One region of the Clostridium sp. Marseille-Q7071 genome, then DNA from elsewhere that is predicted to be linked to it. Evidence: riboswitches for the same ligand, from Rfam matches in the RefSeq annotation. Region 1 holds a riboswitch; the other holds the start of a gene.

What was found. A riboswitch is a leader RNA that binds a small molecule or an ion and turns the genes downstream of it on or off. The one in region 1 is predicted to bind cobalamin.
Region 2: linked by a shared signal. The riboswitch ahead of ACWPW7_RS07820 (nitrogenase component 1) and the one ahead of ACWPW7_RS18340 (nucleotide-binding protein) in region 1 are both predicted to bind cobalamin.

Annotation. Positions count from the first base shown of each region.
Region 1 is NZ_CBCOPR010000001.1:3,848,361-3,851,794, forward strand. Features, by position in the region: gene ACWPW7_RS18335 (nitrogenase component 1) at 1-581, opposite strand, end outside; gene ACWPW7_RS18340 (nucleotide-binding protein) at 594-1,442, opposite strand; cobalamin riboswitch at 1,574-1,763, opposite strand; gene ACWPW7_RS18345 (endonuclease) at 1,994-2,641, opposite strand; gene ACWPW7_RS18350 (methylated-DNA--[protein]-cysteine S-methyltransferase) at 2,638-3,099, opposite strand; gene ACWPW7_RS18355 (bifunctional transcriptional activator/DNA repair enzyme AdaA) at 3,099-3,434, opposite strand, start outside.
Region 2 is NZ_CBCOPR010000001.1:1,686,353-1,689,786, forward strand. Features, by position in the region: gene ACWPW7_RS07815 (MATE family efflux transporter) at 1-1,105, shown strand, start outside; cobalamin riboswitch at 1,384-1,578, shown strand; gene ACWPW7_RS07820 (nitrogenase component 1) at 1,846-3,084, shown strand; gene ACWPW7_RS07825 (VOC family protein) at 3,353-3,434, shown strand, end outside.

The DNA.
Region 1 (3,434 bases):
ATCTTATATAAACTACTATCCTTTGAAACTCTCTCTTCTCCTAAAATATTTACAGCTTTTTTATTAATATCATTACTTGATTTATTATGAAATTCTAAAATTTCAGCAAATATATTACTTAATCTTTCCTTTGGAAGCATTCTTCTTTTTGAAAGTGGACCTCTTTGAAATATTTTTACAGGAACTTTATATTTTTCTTCAATATATTGAATACCACTGGTAAAATCTGTTCCCATAACAATATCACTACAGGAAATATATACGATAATCCCTTTTGATGTATAATTTGAATCTACGACAATAGATTCAAGAGCACTCTTTAATGACTCCATATGACTATTAGTAATTAGATCAATATTTGTAACATTAAGCATGTAAAATCTATCTAGGAGTTCTTTTCTAAAAGCTCTAAAATAAAGTACCCTTAAGCAAGATTCTGGTCCAAGAACTAATACATGTATGTCTGGAATCTTTAAGGCAAGGTCTATAACTTCATTACAACTATCTTTATGTATGGCTCTTCTTAATACTGATTTTTCCCTAATTCTTTTTAAATCATCATGTTTTTTTAATTCTTCCATAACATTCCCCTTCTAGTTAGTTCTTATATTTAAATTTATTTGTGCAACTTCTTTTGAAAATAATTCTAATTTTTCTTCACTTAAGGGATTTGGAATACTATAATCAGCCTTGTCTAATATTTTCTTTGCTAAACCAATAAATACATTGGAAATTTCAGATTCAAAAAACTTTTCTAAGACTGTTTTTCCTTCAAGTTCTGCAATGGCTATTTCTTTACTATATGGCACTTGTGAAACCATTTGTGTAGAGCATTTATCTGCAAATTTTTTTATTACATAATCATTGGAGTCATAATTTCTATGATTATGAATAAGTCCACCAAAAATAGGGTCTTGATTTTCTGAAAATCTTTTTACACTTTTCATAATATTATTAGCTGCATACATAGACATAAACTCTGAAGAAGACACTATATATATTGCATCTACATATTTTTCCCTCATTGGAACAGAGAACCCACCGCAAACAACATCACCTAATACATCATATATAATTACATCCCAAGACTTCTGAAAGATATTAAGATGTTCAAGTTCTTCCACCATAGTTATTATGCCTCTTCCTGCACAGCCAACTCCAGCTTCAGGGCCACCTGCTTCAACACAAGAAATCCCATTAAAGCCTATCTTTATAATATCTTCTTCTACGATATTGTTTCCTTTCTCTTTAAGACTTTTAATAACAGATGGTATCTTTTTGCCTATTAAACTTCTACTAGAATCGCTTTTAGGATCACAACCTATAAAAAGAACTTTAAGTCCAATACTAGAAAAAGCTGCTGCAACATTTGATGCTATTGTAGATTTCCCTATACCACCTTTTCCATAAAAAGCTATTTTCAAAGGTTTATTTTTATTCATTCAATTCCCCTCCTCTAGAATATCTTTTAAAAATTTTCATATAAAAAAACCTCTCAATTCAAAAATCAAGAGGTTTTACTATTCCTTGTGTAAAATAAGAAATATCTAAAACACCCTCCATCACTCGTAGAGTTTCGGTGAAAAAATAGGCAGGTCTTCTGACTCAAGTATTATCATCTTTTCTACCTTCCCAGTTTCCCAGTGGTTTATTTGAAAAGACTACACTCTTACAGCGGCGGGACCGTGTGGGATTTTCACCCAGCTTCCCTTTTAATTAATGCAGGCAATTATCTGCACTAAACCTATTTCTTTATTATTCAATTTTGTTACGCTACTCCGATTATACAATAACATACTAGTTAACACAAGTAGACAAAAAACTACATAGATATATTTTTTTTTTAATATTTCTTAAAAGTTTAAATATATTTTTAATATGTATCAACTTTCTAATATGTTTAAAATTCTAAGGGACGGTTCATTTTTATTCCTAAAATTAAGAGCTTAATTTAGAATATAATTATGAATCGTCCCTTAGAACATCAATTACTTTATATAGCTACTAAAATTCTCTTTTCACATATAGATTCAAGTGGGCATTCTCTACAATTAGGTGACTTTTTACAATAACGTTTAGCATGTTCTACGATAAGGCCATGAAATTCATTATATATGTATAACTCCTTTGGTATACTCTCCTCAATTTTAATTCTTAACTCATCATAATTTTTAGGTATATCATATCCAATTCTATATAATATGCGCTTAGTATAAGTATCTACAATAAAAAAAGGAATATTTAAAGCATAAGTTAAAATTGAGTCAGCAGTCTCCCTTCCAACTCCTTTAATTTCTAATAATTCATCACGTAATACTTGTCCATTTATACCCTCTGTATTTTTAATATCATATGAGTATTTTTTAAACCATGAAGTAAGGGCCTTTAGTCTAATCGCCTTTTGATTATAGTATCCACTAGGTCGTATAATTTCTCCAAGTTCTTTATTTGAAACAGTTTCTATAAATTCTGGTGATAAATTATCTCCTAAATTGGTTATTGCTTTCTCAACATTAGTCCATGATGTATTTTGTGTAAGTATTGCTCCAACCATCATCTCAAAATCTGTCTTTGCAGGCCACCAACTTCTTTTCCCATAAGCCGTTAATAGTAAATTATAAATTTGTATTAATCCCTTCATCGCTTTGCCTCCAATAATAATAATCGTTCTTTAATATCTATTCCTCCAATATATCCATTAAGCTTACCATTACTACCTACAACACGATGACATGGAATAAAAATTGGTATTGGATTACGGTTGCATGCAAGCCCAATTGCACGTGCTGCTTTAGGTCTGCCAACCTTTTCTGCTAATTCCTTATAAGTAAAAGTTTTTCCATAAGGGATTTCACATATCAATTGCCATACTTCTTGCATAAATCCTGTTCCACTAGGGGCTAAAGGTAATGAGAAAGTTTTAAGCTTTCCGGAAAGATATTTATTAAGTTGATATGATGCTTCTTTTATTATTTCTGTCTCATAAATATCTACTTCTTGTGGTAACCTTTTATCTTTAAAGTATACACCACATATCTCTCCCTTCTTTTCCTCTATTCCAATTGTTCCTATATCTGTATCATAAAAAAATAAAGGCATTATCTTATACTCACCTCATTTATATTATTTCTTTTTCTATATTCCTTTGGTGTATATCCAACTTGTTCTTTAAAATATTTGTAGAAATTAGACAAACTTTTAAATCCAACTTCATAAGCTATTTCAAGTATGTCTAAATCAGTTTTTGATAATAAGTCCATAGACCTATTAATCCTTATCTTAAAAATATATTCATTGGGTGTTAAACTATAATATTGCTTAAATAGTCTTCTAAAATAACTTTCACTTATACCAATTTCTTGAGATATAAACTTTAAGTTAAATTCACTATTATAATTTAAAGTTAGCATATCTTTTGCTTTTTCAATTAATAT
Region 2 (3,434 bases), 2.2 Mb from region 1:
GTATGATAAGGTTAATGAAATATTTACAACTTCTGTTGTAATAAGTATATTTCTAGGACTTTTATTTACTGTTTTTGGTGTAGTATTCGTTGATAAATTATGTTATTTTTTAGGAGCTACAGAAGAAATATTTCCACTAGTTAAAGATTATTTAGGACTATTAATGATGTTTAGTTTTGCATTTATATTATCTCAAATGCTATCAGTATTTGTTCGGAATGATAGAAATCCAAAGCTTGCTATGTGGAGTGTGCTAATAGGTAATCTTTCAAACGTAGTGCTAGATTATATATTTATAATGAAATTAGGATGGGGAATGAAAGGTGCAATAACAGCTACAGTTTGCTCTCCAACAATAACTTTACTTTTATTAAGTCTTCACTTTATAAAAGGTAATAATACTTTAAAAGTAAAAATTAATAAATTTAAATTAAATATTCATACTATAACTAGAATATTTAAAAATGGTACACCAAGTTTTATAATGGAAATGTCAAATGCAATGATAATATTTGCTTTTAATAATGTTATTTGGGGATTAGTAGGTTCTATAGGGGTTTCTGCCTATAGTATAATAGCTAATATCTCATTAATTTGTGCAGCTATATTTTATGGTATAGCACAAGCAATACAGCCAATAATAAGTATAAATTATGGTGCTAGAAAAGAAAAAAGAGTTTATAAATCTTTGAAATTAGCTATTGTAACAGCAGGAATATTTGGAATAATATTTTATTCTATAGGTTTAATTTTCCCTAAATTTATAGTTTCTTTATTTAATAATGAGAACACTGAATTAATGACTATGGCTGTAAGAGGTATAAAACTTTATTTCATGGCGTTCATATTTATGGGATGCAATATCTCTATGGTTTCCTATTTCCAATCAATTGAAAACGCCAGAGCATCATCTATAGTTTCTATTAGTAGAGGTATTATATTTATTTTAATAGGACTTATGATATTACCTAAAATTTTTGGGATTAATGGTGTATGGTTAACAGTACCTTTTGCTGAAAGCATAAGTTTAATAGTATCATTTATATGTTTTAAGAAATTTAAAAAAAGTTACACATTAAAACAAGCAGAAGTAGTAGAAAAATAAGGTGCTAGATTTATCTAGTACTTTATTTTTAAATATAATATTTGTTAATATTATTTGAAAGAGTTATATCATTATTTTTAATTTATAAGATATATTTTTTAAAAGTAGAATGAGTTTAGTAAAAAGTTATATCATAAAAAATTACTGATAGGGTATTTCTCTACTTTTCATTATGAAAATTTCATAAGTTATTTAATATATTTTTAAAATAGAGAAAAATATTATAATTTGCTACTTGAAAAATATTTTGAATTATGATAACATTTTAAATGTTGAAAAGTAAATAGAATAGATTAGGTTCAATTAAAGTAAATATTTTAATTGATTAAAAGGGAAGTTGGGTGTAAATCCCACGCGATCCCGTCGCTGTAAGAGAGGAATTTTCCTAGTTGTGCCACTGAACTTTTGTTTGGGAAGGGTAGGAAAGTGTTGATTCTTTAGCCAGAAGACCTGCCTATATCTAAACACAGTTAAACTACGAGAGATGGTGAGTGTTATTTTGGAATTGTTAAATATACATAATTGATGTATATTTATATTGGCGTATAACTTCTTAATCCTTGTGGTTGAGAAGTTTTTTTACGTATATTTTAAAATCATAACTTAAAATCTTATTAATATAGCATAGATTGAATTTAAGATTATAAAAATATTTATGATTCAATTAATATATGAGATTTATCTTTGGTAGTAAGTTTTTTAAAATAGAAAGAGTCATAAAATTGTAAAGGGGGATAGACATGAATAATAGTTTTTTACCGTTACCTAACTTTAGAATGGGTTTTTTATGGACACTTTTAAACATTAAAAATAGCATAATTGTGGAGTATGGAGCTATAAGTACAGCCCATTATTTAAATTCCATATATGAAAAATTTAATGTTGATAGAGAAGGAGAAGTTTATTGTTGTCAATTAGATGAATCTCAAGTTATTTCTGGAGACATAGAACCGCTTAAAAAAGGAATTTTAGAAATATATGATGATAGAAAACCCGAGATTATTTTCGTAGCCCCATCAATTCTATGTTCAATTATTGGATTTGATGGAGAAGATTTTCTTCTTAAGATGGATGGTAAACTAGAAGGAAAAGTCATCCCCCTATATTTTGGAAAACCAAAAGGAGATTTTTCTTTAGGTATAAGAGAAGCATTGAAAATGCTCTGTAATAAAATTGTAGAGCCTCCTAAGGAGAAAAAGTATATGACTTATAATGTAATTGGATTTACTCCAGATTACTATAATTTTAATAGTGATTTATTAGAAATAGAAGAAATTATGTTACAGGGCTTTGGAATGAAAATACACACAATATTTACAAATGGAAGTTCTATTGAAAAAATAAAAAAAGCTTCTGAAGCAAGCTTTAACATAGTTGTAAGATCTGAAGGAATAGATGCTTCAAAAATACTAAAGAAAAAATATAATATGGAATATATAACCCCATGCCTTTATGGAACCAGTGGTACTTTGAATTTTATTGAATCCATAGAAAAGTTAACAGGAATAAAATGCAATAGTGATTATTTAGAAAAAAGTAAGATTAAATGTAGAGAAGCTCTTGTAAGATTTAAACATCATACAAGAAAGGTAATAAATAATACTAAGTGTTTAGTTACTGGATATTACGATGTTGTAAATGGAATGAGTAGATTTGTAGAGGAAGAATTAGGGCTTGAAGTAGAATCTGTAGTAATAAACCACAATTTAAAAGGCGAATATATAAAGCTTAATGAGAAGATAGAAAGAAAGCTATATGTAAACCCTACAGAGAGTAAGAAAAACGAACTAATAAATAGTAAGACTAACCTACTATTAGGGGATGGAGAATTTATTTATAGTTTAAATGAAGCATCCTCAAAAATACAAATTAGTAGTCCAAATGTGAAAAAAATACTTATATATGATAGAAAACCACTGGTTGGTTTTAATGGAATGAGATTTATAATGGAAGAAATATTGCAAGGAATAATCTCATAAAATTATTTTAATTAAAAGCTAATAATCTTTAATATTATCATAGATATTAAGTGTGACTTAGTATGTTGATAGCTAAGTCACAATTAGTATTCCCTTCTGATATAATAAAAAAATTTTTTCCCGTGGGTGACCACGGTTTTTTTCTTTATTAAATTTATTTAAGTTTTTCATCAATATATAGGAATTATAATTATTTGAAATTATATCAATATCCTATATAATTTAATAGAAAACATTATTTAATTATATGTACAAAGGGGAATATATTATGAGCATAAAGATGATGCATCATGTCTGCATTCAAACAGAAAAGTATAAAGAATCACTTGAATTTTACACTAAGATTTTAG